Regions from separate parts of the Paenibacillus sp. Pae15 genome, predicted to be linked through region 2. Evidence: a T-box and tRNA genes for the amino acid it is inferred to sense, from the RefSeq annotation. Region 2 holds a T-box; the other holds one or more tRNA genes.
The links. A T-box is a leader RNA that pairs with one kind of tRNA and senses whether it is charged. The one in region 2 lies ahead of NR121_RS02895 (valine--tRNA ligase), so its partner is inferred to be a tRNA-Val.
Positions count from the first base shown of each region.

Region 1 (7,949 bases), on a different contig from region 2:
GGCTTAGGTGAAGAACGATTTGAAATCCTCTGTAGTCCTTGCTATGCCGAATGGCTTGAGTGCATATCCTTACTCGCTATCTTTGGCACGGAGGAGGAACGACTTCGTTTCATCCTTGGTACATAATCAGCAGAAAGCAGAGCGAGTATTATAAAAAACAGCGTTCCAATACTGCTGTACGCGGTCAATTCGTAGGTGTTCATGTTCAACAATAAGGCCACCAAACAGAGTTTTAACAGTGTTGCTTTTGTTTTGAATAACAAAATCAGAATGACTGATAGAAAAAGAACGAACCCAATCATGCCGGACTCATACAATATTTTGATGAAATTATTGTCGAGCACTCCTGTAATATGACGAATACTTACACCCGCACCAGGGGATAGACCAAAGAGCATGATGGCACCGAATTCGTGAAAAGCGTCCCAAATATTAGAAATCACACTGAAACGATGGCTATAAGACTCATCATCCGTTCGAGCGATACGGGTAACGAAAGATTGCCATATCCCGGTTTGATACAGTACGGCGAATATCGCAACACACAAGAGGCCAAATCTAAATATCAGTTTAAAGCTAATTTTAATCTTGTAAGCTATCAAAAATAGTACGAGCACAATGGTCGTGGCGAAAATGTTTCCGCGCGAGAAACTGGTCAATAGCCCAAAAGAGAGGATGAGGGCACTGATAATATACCATTTTGCCCCCTTCCCACTCCGCCGTAGCTCAACAATCATCCCGAGCGCCATAATGAGCCCAACCATGCAGACCGTTCCAAGTGCCAATGGTTCCCCTTGAAAGCCAAACGAACGGGTGACTCGGTCTCCCGCAGCAAAAAAGCCCCTTTCACGCAATAGATATTCTTCGATCAACAACGGTTGCCGGGTGATAAACTGCGAAATTGCCAAGATGGCATTGAACGTACTCAGAAAAATGACAATTTTTATCATTTTGTTCTTAAAAGACTCATAATTTGTGGTGAGCAAATACACTGCAAAAAACACACCAAAATTCATGATTAGCATAAACACGAGGGAATTGATTCGGAAATATCCTTCCCCCATCACGACGGATAGATAGGACGAAAATAAGATACAGAAAAGGTAAGCCGACATGATCAACACCGGGAATTTAGACAACGCCATTGTTTTTGCCCGAGAGATCATCAAACAAATGAACGAAAGATACATCGCACATAACACCAATACCTTATCCGGCGAGAACGTTCCAATCGGAGTAGATACTTGATAGAACACGGTTGCTTTGCTGTCCGGGATAAGACATACCACCGTGACGAATAAGAATGCGACTAGCGTTAAGGTTTTATTAGGCACCAACAAAACGATTCACTCCCTGGTACATTATGTATCTGTTTTATTTTATATATGGTACATTTTGTATCCTACTTACGAATCAATCATATCACACTTTTCACAAAAATGGGTATATTTTCATATGAATATTTACAAAATTCGGCAGGACTTATTGAACATTAACCTCATACGGGCAATACGCACGCCCTAGTCGGATGTGTGCAAGTGAAACTTTGGTTTGCATCCGACGTAAGAGGTATGATCTTGCAACCACCGCTGCACCTCCGAAAAAAATAAGAACACTCGCCCGTTAACTCCGAGCAGGTGTTCTTATTAGTAAGCCTATGGACTTTATTAGTTAAAGATTGCACACGGGTTTCGTGTGGATCATTAAGTAGTCTTACAACCAGTGTATATTGCTTTTGACTACTTTCGCAGGAACTCCAGCTACAACGGAATTTGGAGGAACATCTCTTGTAACCAGTGCTCCGGCTGCAATAACCGCCCCGTCACCAATAGTTACTCCCTTTAAGATGGTTGCTTTACATCCAATCCAAACCTTATTTCCAATAGTTACAGACGCTGTATCACTATTCCCTTCAATTGAATGATAATCCGTGTCCATTATAGTAACATCCCACGAAATCGCACAATCGCTACCTATTGTAACATTGTCCTTACACATAATTTCTGTTCTGCGATTAATATAAGTACGGTCCCCAATTGAAATAACGGCGTGGTCGGTATCTAGGTAAAAACCTACATTATGGTATAGCAGTACATTATCACCTAAAATCAGCTTAGAATTTTTCCTTGCCGATACTTTTACTTTCCCCGCTACACGCAGAAATTCACCGCATTGTTCCGTTTTTTTCCTAAATAAAAATCCCTTCATTAGCCTGACAATCAACACTGGCAATGATTTTAGGGATTTTTTACTGCTAAAGATATTTTCTTTTTTAGGGTAAATACTTCCGATAGCTGGCATACTCCCACCGCCTCAACCTATGATTATCTATATAAAGTAAATTTTATAGGAATCCGCGTCGATTTTCCACTAATTTTTTCCTTTCATGGTTATAGACTAGACACCGTTTGTACGAATCTTTGCAGAAGACCACTCTTCGCCCTTTTTCCGGGCATAAAAAATACCCCGGATCGGCTCGGGGTTGAGTCTTAATAATATCCCTATAAATCTCCCAATGGTGAAATCCATCACTGTTGCCGTGTCATCAAGGTATAACCCTTTCCTTCACATTCATCGCAATTAATAAAAACGTCTAATGCGCCAGTACCGCCGCAAGCTTTACAAATTATCATGTTTTCCTTGTCGGTGTCAGGTTTCTTACCTATAAACCATTCTACAAACCACTCTTTTATCTTAGTCATAACGCTGCTCCGAGCCAATTGAAAATCCCCCTTGTCATATTACATCTAGAGATTCTCAATCCATTTTAACACCGAGTTGAAAATTTTATATCAATTTGTTATCTAATTATGATCAAATTATTATCAATTTATTACCGAATTTCTTCATCAACAAGCGTGAGGGTAGACATGTTGTTATGTCGCTAAAGATGAGAGAAAACCATAAACGGATAGCTGAGCGTATGGATGGTCAAGCGTGAAGATGTTGGACTGGTATGCTCACATTACACCGTACATGCAGAAGGAAACTGCGGACGCATTCGGGAAATGTTCTTTTCGGCACCAATTGCCATTTGGACGTCTTATGAAAAGTACATAAAAAGCAAAAAAACTTGATTCCTCATTTTCAGGCTGTCGAGAAAGTCTCGATAGCTTTCTTTATACTAAAAAAATTTAATATAGGTAACACATGAACTAGACGGTGAAGAGCATGCTTCGTTCTAATAACGGTAAACAAAATCCTATGAATTTGTATCTATCGAAGATCTCGTTCCTCAAGATCACATGCTTCGCAAGATCGACAAATACATCAGCTTTGAATTCATTAGAGAAAAAGTAAAGCCTCTGTACTGCGAAGATAACGGGAGACCGGCCATTGTTCCTGTGATCCTCTTTAAGATGATCTTTCTCGGCTACTTTTACGGCAATCGTTCGGAGCGGCGCTTAGAACAAGATATTCAAACCAAGCGTATCGTTGGTTTCTTGGTAGTGTTCAAAACTAATTAGCGAAAATTGTTCAAAAGGTCTTGACGGTTACAACAGATCGCGTTCCAGACCACACAACCATTAGTTGGAACCGACGCAAACGGTTCAAGGATACAGCGATCTTCCAAGAGGTGTTCGATGAAATCGTCCTTCAAGCCGTTCAACATCGAATGGTCGGAGGTAGGGTTCTCATCTCAGACTCCACGCATATTAAAGCCAACGCCAACAAACACAAGTTCACGAAACAACAGGTGCTGCAAAACACGAAGGATTACATAGAGGAACTCAACGACGCGGTGGAGGAGGATCGCAAGAATCATGGAAAAAGCTCTAAAACCAAGAGAGGAAGTGATCGAGCATAAGGAAATTAAAGTGAGCAAGACAGATCCCGAAAGTGGCTATATGGTTAGAGAAGGAAAGCCCGAAGGATTTTATTATTTAGACCATCGTACCGTCGATATGAACTACAACATCATTACGGATGTACATGCACTGCTTACGTTGAACGATTGGACCGACAGGTAAAGCGTTTCGGCTTTAAAGTCGAAGCCGTAGCTCTGGATTCGGGTTATTTAACCAATTATCCAAGTAGCTCCTCTATGAAACCACATTATAAATTATCACAAAATAAAAAAGCCCTTGAATATCAAGGACTTTTTGGGATGACCTGTAGTGGGCTCGAACCACTGACCCCCACCCTGTCAAGATGGTGCTCTCCCAGCTGAGCTAACAAGTCATAACATCAAATATTATTTCTGCGTATATAATACCAATCTCATGAGTAAAAGTCAACACTTTTTAGACAGCACTTTTTTTCTTCCGCTCGCCTTTCTATCGTTCCATTTAAATATGAAAAAAATTTAGAAAAATCTATAAAAAAAATGTGTCTTAAATCACAATTTTGGGCATATAATATGTCTATAATTGTCACATCGACGCGAAAGGAGATCATTTATGTACTATTGCATTGCATGTAATAAGGTGCATCCTCCCTTGTCAACAAAGAATGAAATAATTTTTAAGACCGGCTTTCATTACATTAATTCTACTATGTACAGCGCCGGAATATGCAAGGCTGTCCCCGAACCGGAGGAATTGCAAAAATCAGTGACAGCCTAAGCCAGGCAAGCACTCATTCGTTGACGGGAGCTTTCCCGTCTTTTGTATTGTGATTCATCCATACCCGTACGGTTAGTACGATAGTCAAGATCACCAGCCCGGCAAAGCATACAACGCCTGCCGATACATACAGCCAGTCGGAAAGGGTTGGCTGCGGATCCTCCCCGGCACATGCACAGGCCAAGGATGGCTTTACATAGGACATCCCTAACCATAGCAAGGGCAATAGATATATGAACATTTTATACATCTGTCTTTTCATATCGTTCTCCTCTTCTTTTCAAGCGCCAGTACGTTCCTAATAGAGTAGACGGGAGACATCCGACGAAGGTTCCGCATCCAAAAAAGTGGTGTTTTCAACAACCCTTTTCGTGTAAAATAAAGCATATAACCCTTACAGGAGGCAATTTCTATGAAAATTGTGATTTCTGCATCCGAGGCGATGGAAAAGGGAGTATGGATTGAACTGCTCAAGCTTTTCGGCAGAGACAAGGATGAGGATTTTTTGCCTAATGAAGAGTTCATTTTAACAGAAGAACAAGCGGTGCAGTTAAAGCTGATTACAAAATAAGGAGCGGCAAGTATGGATTCGATTCCCAAGCTGTTGATCTGGGGCGGAGTGGTTATGATCGTCGTCGGACTCCTGTGGTCCGTAGGCGGAAAATTTTTGAATCTTGGCCGGCTTCCGGGCGACATTGTCGTGGAGAAAGAGAATGTAAAATTTTATTTTCCGATAGTTACGTGTATTGTGATCAGTGTCGTCTTATCGCTCGGCATGATGGTCATCCGTTGGTTTACAAAATAAGGCGCCCCTTACGGGATGCCTTATGGACATGAAACCTGCTATTTCCGTTTCCCATTCCTTGAACTCCAATCGATGGAGCTATCTTTCGGTTCGGTTATGTTGATATTTTCGTTGCGTACCATCTGAGATAAATCATCGATCGTTTGATCGAGGAGTTCCCCCTTGTGTTTGGAAAATAACCGGCGCCTTTCTTTAAGCAGAATCTCCAGTATCAGTTTTTTTTGACTCTTGCTGAACAGCATAACGTTGTTCACCTAGCTTTTAGTTTTTTTCTCAAACGCCATGCACGGCTTTCCTGAGGATCGCTTTACCAATGCCGAAGGCAGGTCGTTCGTCTTGAATCCGTAGAATCGGCAGCCTCTGGGAAAGCCCGGGTCCCATGTCACATAAAAGTATTTACACAAAAAGCAATTTATTCTCTCTTGAACGGCAGCGTTGTCGTTCTTCATGCATCAACTCGAGCGGGTGGATTGAAAGAATTCGATCCATTCTCCATCCGGTCCGTAGAAGAAGAAATATCTTGAACCGTTAGGCAGTGTCGTAATTTCTTGATCGATGAGCTCAACGTCCATCCGGCTAATCCGGGCCCACTCTTCTTCAATGTCATCGACCGTGAATGCAAGGTGATGCACCTTGCCCTCCTGCGGAAGCCCGTCGTTATAGCCTTGAATCAGTTCCAGCTCCGTTTCGCCAGCCTGTCCGAAGCCGAGGAAAGCAAGCTTGATCACTCCATTCGAATGATCCAGCTTATCTTTCAACTCTAATCCGACCACTTCTTTATAGAATCGAACCGAAGTATCGATGTCCTTTACCATGACACCGACATGTTCTACCTTTCTGCCTGCCAAGTTATTCCGCTCCTCTCTTCATTCATCCTATTCCCATCTATTATATCATAAATCAACATTAGGCTGGAGTCCCGGCGATGCTGTTCACGCCATTTATGAGTCCGCGGCCATATGCTGTTTGGTAGTTTCATCTTCCCGCTTGTTCTGAAACATTACAAAAACAAAAAACAAAGACCCGTTCCCGGGTCTCAAATGTCTACTTTGGCCGTAAGCCGCGGAGCAGCTGCCGGATATGCTTGATTCGGGATTCCGAGCGGATCGATATAATCGATCCAATCTGGACTAAAGAGGATGTGGAAATGGCCAGCACCTCCACATTATTGACATGTATAGCACCTGAAACCTGATGTGTGGACATATGAACTTCACGCGCTTGTCTCGGTACCGGGAGAGGCGCCGAGAAAATCGGGTACGCTTTGAGATTGCCTTCCTTCCCGTGATACGCAGGAATCTCCCGATGAACCGCTAAAGCGAGAGTTACCGGCGAGAAGTCTCCCAGATCCCCTGCATTCAAGGCGGAAGCATAACCGATATTATAAATCATGACCCGGTTTACCACCGAGGTCCTGACCGGGAGCGCCATGCTCATTCCTCCAGAGGCAGCGGTTCGAGAGGCCCGATAATCAGCGACTCCGGCGGGGTATCGAACACACTGGACAAATAGATGACCTGCGTATCGCCTATGAGAAAAACGGACGAACTGGCAACAGCGGTCACCTTCACATTCCCGACGTTAAGCGCCTTATTTTCCACCTTTAGAATCATTCGCAGCGCCCCCCTCTTGATTCATTTTCATTACATACTGCTTCATCGCCAAACGGATATCTCCAATGACTTTATCCGTAATGATCTGCTCCTGCTCCATCGTAAGCACCGCCTGCTTCGGGTCTACCATCGAATCCAAATAATACTCGATCCTCTGTGCGGCTTGCCCTTTTAAATCTCCGATGACAAAATCCGAAAAGTCCTGACCGAACTCCACCCCATACATGGCTTCAAGGTCGGCCAGCTCCTCAGGGCAGGATCGCCGCAAATAATCATAGACCTGTTTCTGAATGCGGGCAAAGGATTCCGATCGGGCTGTATTGGTTCCGATGGCCTGCCCTCCTGCCGTGGCGTCATCCAATGATTGAGCCCCTAAGCCTGTCGGGGACAAGCCTACATTTAATGTGCCTTCCAATGTTTCCACTTTTAATTGGTCGAATTTGTATTCAATCCTTTCGATAGTCACCCCTCGCTGCCCCTTTAGCGAATCCAGTTCTCGTTCAATGAGTTCGATACGTCCCTCCAAATTCCGGATGCGTTCGGTTTGCCACCTCAAATACTCGTTTAACTGATGAAAGTAAGACTCAGGGTAGGATGAATTCATCGAATATTCCTCCGTTAACGGGAAGGTGTAGGAAGAGGCACAAAAGGTACGGCGGACGGAACCGCAAACGTCCCTCCCAATTCAGGAGCAGGTCCGGTAAACCCTCCCGTATTATACAAATTCGCCAAGGCGCGAATCGTTCCGGCTGTTCCGATCTGAACTACGGACGAATTCGTCACCGCGCCGATTCTGAGCTGGTGTATGACGATATTCTGATGAATGGTCAGCTGCATAGAATTAGACGACACCTGCCTTATCCGCCGAGGAAATGTTGGAATCGAATACGTCATTATCATAAGTATTGGTCGAACTGACTACATTGTAGGTTCTTACATTTTCGCCGGTATTAAAAGAACCTGCCC
Region 1 is NZ_JALJRM010000010.1:159,847-167,795, reverse strand. It holds gene NR121_RS11190 (O-antigen ligase family protein) at 42-1,334, opposite strand; gene NR121_RS11185 (acyltransferase) at 1,714-2,301, opposite strand; gene NR121_RS11180 (hypothetical protein) at 2,529-2,702, opposite strand; partial or broken gene NR121_RS11175 (transposase) at 3,219-4,027, shown strand; tRNA gene NR121_RS11170 (tRNA-Val) at 4,110-4,182, opposite strand; gene NR121_RS25315 (DUF3973 domain-containing protein) at 4,401-4,565, shown strand; gene NR121_RS11165 (hypothetical protein) at 4,579-4,827, opposite strand; gene NR121_RS11160 (hypothetical protein) at 4,978-5,136, shown strand; gene NR121_RS11155 (DUF2905 domain-containing protein) at 5,149-5,370, shown strand; gene NR121_RS11145 (VOC family protein) at 5,823-6,218, opposite strand; gene NR121_RS11140 (spore germination protein GerPE) at 6,415-6,801, opposite strand; gene NR121_RS11135 (hypothetical protein) at 6,804-6,983, opposite strand; gene gerPC (spore germination protein GerPC) at 6,961-7,587, opposite strand; gene NR121_RS11125 (spore germination protein GerPB) at 7,602-7,820, opposite strand; gene NR121_RS11120 (spore germination protein) at 7,825-7,949, opposite strand, start outside.
Region 1: it has a tRNA-Val gene. The T-box ahead of NR121_RS02895 (valine--tRNA ligase) is inferred to sense a tRNA for this amino acid. The anticodon was not compared.

Region 2 (7,949 bases):
TCCTGTCCGCAACGTTCCAGCACCAGGGCTATCATGGATGACGTCGTTGTCTTTCCGTGCGCTCCCGCTACCGCAATGCCCTTCTTGGCATTCATCAGTCTCGCCAGCATTTGAGCCCGGTGCAAAATCGGGATGTTCAGCTCTTCAGCCGCGACCATTTCTACGTTATCTTTGGACAGCGCCGTAGAGTATACGACGACGTCCGCTCCCTTCACGTTCTGCGCTTCGTGTCCAATGAACACCTGCGCCCCCTTGGCCGCCAGCTTCTCTGTAAGCTCCTGCTGAGCCAAATCGGATCCCGAAACTTGGTAGCCCATTTCCAGCATCACTTTGGCAATGGCGCTCATGCCGTAGCCTCCGATGCCGATAAAATGGATGTGCTCCGATGTATTCACTCGCGTTCTCACCAGCCTTTTTCAGAATCGGATTTATGCTTGATCCAGGAACGAACATCCCCTATCAAATATAACGTGCCCGAGACGACGGTAAGGTCGTCCTCTTCCGCCAAGCCCTTGGCTCGCTCGAGCGCCGCCCTCCAGTCAGGCTCCACGATCACTTCCACGTCACTTCGGCCATGCTCTTGCAGCATAGTTCTAGCCAGTCCGGCAAGCGATTCCGCCGAGGCCTTCTTATGCCAATCCGGCTCGGTAAGGATGAGAGTATCCACTATTGGCAGTATATGCCTAAAATAGCCGGAATGATTCTTGTTATCGAGCATTCCCATGACAAAATGGAGGTTTTTAAAAGAATATGTCTCTTTCAGCGTTTTTACCAGCGATTCGGCTCCCTCCGGATTGTGCGCGCCGTCGATCAAAATCCTCGGTTTCGCAGATATCATTTCAAGACGTCCGGCCCACTGCGTCCGTTTCATAGCGAGATACAGAGCCTCATCGTCTACAATGAAAGCATAATATTGACGCAGGACTTCAATCGTCATCAGAGTGACGGATGCATTCTCGATTTGATGCAACCCGTTCAAAGAGATCTTCACGTCCGGTATGTCCCGGAACAATCCCCGGAAGTGAAACGTCTGTTCATCTTCTTTTGACGAGACCGTATCATAGCGGAATTCCCGCCCCAGCAAATACAGCTTGCTGTTCTTTTCTTTGGCCTTCCGCTCAATGACATCCACAACCTCCGGCTGCTTCACCGCACTTACGACCGGAACGCCGGACTTGATGATGCCCGCTTTCTCCGCTGCGATTTGTTCCAGCGTTTCTCCCAAATAATCCATGTGATCATAACCGATGTTGGTGATCACCGAAACCAGCGGAGTAACGATATTGGTCGAATCCAATCGTCCGCCCAGGCCCGTTTCCCAAACGACGAAGTCGGGATAGGCCATACGCGCAAAATATTCAATCGCCGCAACGGTGGAAATCTCGAACATCGAGGGCTGCCCGTACTCTGCCGCCACTTGGTCGACCACGGGCTTGATTTTATTGATGACCTGAAGCAGATCTTCGTCGGATATGTTCTGCCCATTGATTCGGATGCGCTCGTTATAGCTCTCGATATAAGGGGACGTGAAGGTCCCCACATCGTATCCGCACTGGCGAATCACTTCCGACAGATAGGCGCATACCGAGCCTTTGCCGTTCGTTCCGGCCACATGGATAAATTTTAACCGGCGATGCGGATAATCGAGCAGCTCCATGAGCTTCTCCATCCGTTCCAAACCCGGCTTGATGCCCGCCAGCGGAATGTATCTTACGAGCCAGTCCACCGCTTCCTTAGCCGTCTGGAACGATCCTGCCGGAGCAGATTGCCTGTCTTCGCTCATCGCAAGTTCACCCTTTCAGCTCCGCCAGACGGGCATTCACTTTATCCCGTTTATCGGCGTAATCGGCAAGCTTTGCCTTTTCTTCTTCGATCACTTTAGCCGGAGCCTTCGCTATAAAGCCTTGGTTTGACAGCTTTTTCTCGATGCGGGCCACCTCGTTATGAAGCGTCCCGAGTTCTTTTTCCAGCCGCGCGATTTCCTGAGCGATATCGATCAGGCCCGCCAGCGGCAAGTACAGCTCCGCTCCGGTTACAATTCCTGTCATCGCTTTGTCCGGAGACGTTAACTCCAAATTGATTTCCAGAGATGACGTATTGCAGAACCGGCGCACATATTCTTCGTTGCGCTGCAGGATGGCAAGGAATTCGGCGCCGGCCGGCTTCACAAGCAAATCCACCTTCTTGCTCATCGGCACGTTCACTTCGGCGCGGATGTTGCGGACGGTACGGATGATATCCATCAGCAGCTCCATTTCGCGAACAGCCTCCGGAGCCTCAAAGCGCGCTTCGAATGCCGGCCAGGCAGCCAGCGTGATGGTCTCGCCTTCATGCGGCAAATGCTGCCAGATCTCTTCGCTGATGAACGGCATGAACGGGTGGATCAAGCGCTGAGTCCGGTCAAGCACATAAGCGAGTACGGATTTCGTCGTCTTCTTGGCCGCCTCATCGTTTCCGTACAAGGACAGCTTGCTGAATTCGATATACCAGTCGCACAGATCATCCCAAATGAAGTTGTACAGCAGACGTCCCGTTTCGCCGAACTCATATGCATCAATCAGTCTCGTCACATCCCGCACGGTTTCGTTCAAACGGTGCAGTATCCACCGGTCCGCCGTACTCAGTTCTCCGCTCAAATCGATATCGGAAACTTTGAAATCTCCGAGATTCATCAGCGCAAAACGCGATGCGTTCCAAATTTTATTCGCAAAGTTACGTGCCTGCTCTACCTTCTCCCAACGGAAGCGAAGATCCTGCCCCGGCGTAGAGCCTGTTGAAATCATAAAGCGCATCGCATCGGCGCCGTATTTCTCAATGACTTCAAGCGGGTCAACGCCGTTGCCGAGCGATTTGGACATTTTACGCCCTTCCGCATCGCGCACCAAACCGTGAATGAGCACATCCTTGAAAGGTATGCTGTCCGTGAACTCCAGTCCGCTGAAAATCATGCGGGCGACCCAGAAATAAATAATATCGTAGCCCGTTACCAGCAGGTCCGTCGGGTAATAACGCTTCATGTCTTCCGTTTGTTCCGGCCAGCCGAGAGTAGAAAACGGCCACAGCGCGGAGCTGAACCAGGTATCAAGCACATCGTCATCCTGCTTTAGGTGTGTGCCGCCGCACTTCGGACACACGGTCGCATCTTCGCGGGAGACGATGATCTCGCTGCAGTCGCCGCAGTACCACGCCGGAATCCGGTGGCCCCACCAAAGTTGGCGCGAAATGCACCAGTCGCGCACGTTCTCGATCCAGTGCAAATAGATTTTTTCAAACCGGTCCGGCACAAAATGGACGCCTTGTGCGGATTTCTGGGCCTCTACGGCACGCTCCGCCAGCGGCTTCATTTTCACAAACCACTGCGTCGACAAATATGGCTCCACGACGGCGCCGCTGCGTTCGCTGTGGCCGACCTGATGCACATGCTCTTCGATTTTGATCAGCACACCCAGCTCTTTCATATCGGCAACGATTTGCTTGCGGCAATCGAAGCGGTCGAGCCCCTGATATTTTCCCGCGTTCGCATTCATGGAGCCGGATTCGTCCATCACGAGCACCTGCGGCAAATCGTGGCGCTTGCCCACCTCAAAATCGTTCGGGTCATGCGCCGGCGTAATCTTGACGGCGCCGCTTCCGAATTCTTTTTCCACATACTCGTCGGCGATAATCGGAATTTCTCTTCCGATGATCGGCAGGACAAGCGTTTTTCCGATCAGGTGCTTGTAACGCTCATCCTCCGGATGCACCGCCACCGCGGTATCGCCCAGCATGGTTTCCGGACGCGTCGTCGCCACGACGATATATTCATCGCTGTCTTTGACCGGATATTTTAAATGGTAGAGCGCACCCTGCACTTCTTTGTACTCCACTTCAATATCCGATAGCGCCGTACGGGCGGCCGGGTCCCAGTTGATGATATATTTGCCGCGATAGATCAGGCCCTTTTCATATAGACGCACGAATACTTCGCGCACCGCCTTGGACAATCCTGCGTCCAGCGTAAACCGTTCTCTGGAATAGTCCAGCGAGAAGCCCATTTTGGCCCACTGCTCACGGATCGTACCGGCATAATGCTCCTTCCATTCCCATACTTTCTCCAGGAATTTCTCCCGGCCGAGATCGTAACGCGTCACGCCTTCCTCGCGAAGCTTTTGTTCCACCTTCGTTTGGGTAGCGATTCCCGCATGATCGGAGCCCGGAAGCCATAACGCGTCATAGCCCTGCATCCGTTTGGTCCGAATCATGATGTCCTGCAGTGTAAAATCCAGCGCATGGCCGATATGCAGCATACCGGTCACGTTCGGCGGCGGAATGACGATCGTGTAAGGCTTCGCGTCCTTACGCTGTCCCGCTTGAAAATAGCCGCCCTTCAGCCAGTAATCATACCATTTTTTCTCGGATTCTTTGGGATCGTACGTTGTCGGCATCGACGCAGCCGGCGCCGCCGCTTGTTTTGTTTCATCCATAACCAGCAATACCTCCATATGCTTTCGAATTCAGTTGGGGCTATATGTCGCAGGGACGCATCTTTCGCATAAACGCATCACCGCAGCACATCAAAAAACCTTTCGCCGCAAAGGACGAAAGGCTCTCGCTTCCGTGGTACCACCTTTATTCCGTACTTAGGCATAAATTCTCGCGGAGTCCTCTCCGGTCAAAATACGGCACTCAAACAGATAACGGCTGTAACCGGCCGAATCTAGGGTTCGCTTTCAATTCGGCAACTCCGGGGCGACTTCAACAGGTACGTCCTGCGGAACCTTCCAGCCTCTTGCCGGCTCCGCTCTCTGAAGGGTTCGCTGTCTACTATTCCCTTTCAACGTTATTACTGCATCTATGCGTACTATGATAAACAATCATCAGGTGAGAGTCAATACAAGAACCGTTTTTACTCCCGCCTATTCTGAGACTGGCCTTATGACAAGTATAACCAAAAAAATCCCCGTTCAAGCCTGTTTAGGCCGGATCGGGGATTTTTGAGCCTTATTTTGGTATGTAGACAATTTGTCCTTCCGTTAATTCGCCTTCTCCGAGCCGGTTGTAGAGCGCGATTTCTCTCGGATTCAGATCATAGCGTTTGGCAATCGTTTCAAGCGTTTCTTCCTTTTGCACAATGCACATCCGAAGCTTCTTGAATTGCTGCTGCTCGCGATCGGAATGAAGGAGCAAATTTTTCCATTCTGCTTTTTCGGAAGGCGACAGCTCCTGCTGCGTCGGCTGTCCATCCTCCGGCGGCCTTGAATCCGATTTTTTGGAAGCAAAATTCAACAGCGACGCCAGCCCAAAGGATTTGTAGACCGGCTCCGTGGAGGATTCGGGTGCTTCAGACGTTTTTTTGCTGCCAACGGCGACTTTCAATTCTTTTTTCTCATCCGTATCGGTCTCCGCTTCAGCGGCAAAGTCTTCCGTCTTGGCGTCCTCCGCAGCTTTGAGATCCTGCACCGGCTTTTCTTCCGGCTTGGCGGTGTCCGCAGCTTTGGGCTCCTGTACCGGCTTTTCTTCCTTTACCGGTTCACTGGTTTTGGCAACCGGTTCGTGCCGGTTGATTGGCTCATCCGCCTCCTGCCGCACCTCCGATGCCGGAGCTTGTTCCCTTTGAGGGATGGCCTCTGCAGCGGAATTTATGGCCGACGGCCATTCATCCTGTACTCCCGAACGGTGCTCCGAGACCTCGTGAATAAACACGACCTCTTCTTCGGCTTCCCTCCAGGGTTCGGATTCCGATCTCGAAACGATCTCGATGCCTCCAAGCGACAATACCCCCGTCACATTCAAGCTTCGCTCCGACAGCAAATCCACGTCGAAATTTTCGATTTCAACGGCAATGTCCTCGACATGCTGTACACGATTCAGCGGCAGCGTAATTTCTACCGGAATTAAATGCTGCAGCGTCTGTTCCGGCCGATCATGCTCATCGACGTACGTCCCCGTCAAAAGCAAATTGCCGCGAAGCACGGCTTGTTCTCCTTGTGGAAGCACTTGAATGTGAGGAGTCAGCTCTACCCCTTCCAGTTCCTTGATACCCAGCACACCTTCGGATAAATGTACACGCTCGTAAATGTCAAACCTAATCCCGTTATGCTGATTCGTCAAAGTAACTTCCTCCCTTCCCTATTGCACCTTTCCGTAAAAAAGAAAAGATCGTCAGCGCATTGGTCTTTACAATTTATATGGCTGCTGCGGGAGGAGCATGACTACTATTTTTTCAATTGTTCATAAAGAGCCGCAAAGTCTTCGGGCCAAGGCGCGCGCACCTGCACCCTTTCGCCCGTGAGCGGCTCCGGAAACATCAGCACATCCCCGTGCAGCGCTTGCCTGGCCATGCCCGCCGCCCGGCCGCCGTAAAGCAGGTCTCCCAACAGGGGATGTCCCAAATGGCTCATGTGAACGCGGATTTGGTGCGTTCTGCCCGTCTCCAGCCTTAATCGTACAAGCGAGGCAGAACGCAACCTTTCCAAAACCTCGTAACGTGTCACTGCCGCATCCCCCGTTCGGGATACCCGTCTTCTTGTCGCATGGTGCCTGTCGCGTCCGATCGGCGCGTCGATCATGCCGCTGTTGTCGGAAGGATGTCCTTGAACCAGAGCGACGTATATCCGCTCTACGCGTTTGTCCCGCATCGCTTCATCCAACCGATATTGCGCCCATTCGTTCTTGGCCGCCAGCACCGGTCCTGTCGTATCCTCGTCCAGCCGGTGAATAGGTCGCGGACGGCAGCGCTGTCCCGTCGATTCCAGATGCCAACCCAGCGCGTGAAGCAGCGTACCGGACTCCCCCTCCCGCGTAGGATGCACCTTCATACCCGGCGGCTTGTTTACCACAAGGCTGAAATCGTCCTCATACAGCACTTCGATGTCCGCCCATTCCGGCTCATATTGGAGCGTTTCCTCGGGAAACAAGCGGAGCATCACCCTGCGTCCTTTCCATTGAATACCGCCGGAACGGTTCAGCTTTGAAAGAAATCGGCCGCCTATCGTTTCAACCAGTTCCTCGCGGATATCTTCTATGGAATGCACGTCCCGTTTGACAGTCCATTCAAGCCACTCCCCTTTGCGGCGTCGCGCATTCATCTCGTGGAATCCTCCTTGGCACCGTCGGCAGCAAGATGCTTTCGGCGGCGTTTCCGCTCCATCCCCGCCGCCGCCATGATGACCAAAAGCAGGACAAAGAACAGCCCCATGACGATGATCATTTCCAGGGTAATTCCATAAAAACTGTATTTTTTCAAGAGCACGTAACTTCCTCCATCCGTTGACCTATCGTCAATTTTACCAAAACGCAGCTTTTTCTCAAAGCAGTTATACTTCCGGGACTTCCTCTATTTTGCTATATCAAATCTCTATTCATGGTTTCTTTATTATGATAGAATGTGAGAAAAATATATGATTTGACCTATGTTCATTTTCCATTACATCAATAACAGGAGAGACTTCGATTGGTTACTGTCTTGCGGACCATTCGTAACTGGGGCAGGCTGAAGAGAACGCTGTTTGGGGTCGCTCTGTTCGCCTTTGGGGTCTCCAGTTTTTTATTTTTAACCAAGCCGGGAAGCGAAATAAGGGAACGGCTCGCAGAAACGGTCATTACCACGCAGCACCGGAGCTGGGCCTGGATTTTTGTCGGAGCCGAGCGGCGGGACTTACTGGTTCAAAAAATGCAGAACGCGATTGAGGATGCCGCCAGGGAAAAGCAGGATCTGAGCATGGTGAACATCGGAAACCGCCGCTCCGCAGACGAACTGATTAAAGTAGAGGATATTTCGGGACCGTTATGGAAAGGAAAAAAGATGTACGTATACGATCCCAAATCGATCCGCGTCATGACCCCATCCAAACCTGGGGAAGGGGAACGAATCACGTCCATGGTTACCCGTACCGGTGCTGTAGCCGGCGTCAACGGAGGTAGCTTCGATGATCCGGAGGGACTGGGCAACGGCTTTGCGGCCATCGGTG
Region 2 is NZ_JALJRM010000002.1:243,020-250,968, reverse strand. It holds gene murC (UDP-N-acetylmuramate--L-alanine ligase) at 1-395, opposite strand, end outside; gene NR121_RS02900 (bifunctional folylpolyglutamate synthase/dihydrofolate synthase) at 404-1,783, opposite strand; gene NR121_RS02895 (valine--tRNA ligase) at 1,791-4,463, opposite strand; T-box leader at 4,571-4,826, opposite strand; gene NR121_RS02890 (LysM peptidoglycan-binding domain-containing protein) at 4,981-6,090, opposite strand; gene NR121_RS02885 (RluA family pseudouridine synthase) at 6,195-7,067, opposite strand; gene NR121_RS02880 (hypothetical protein) at 7,064-7,231, opposite strand; gene NR121_RS02875 (phosphodiester glycosidase family protein) at 7,433-7,949, shown strand, end outside.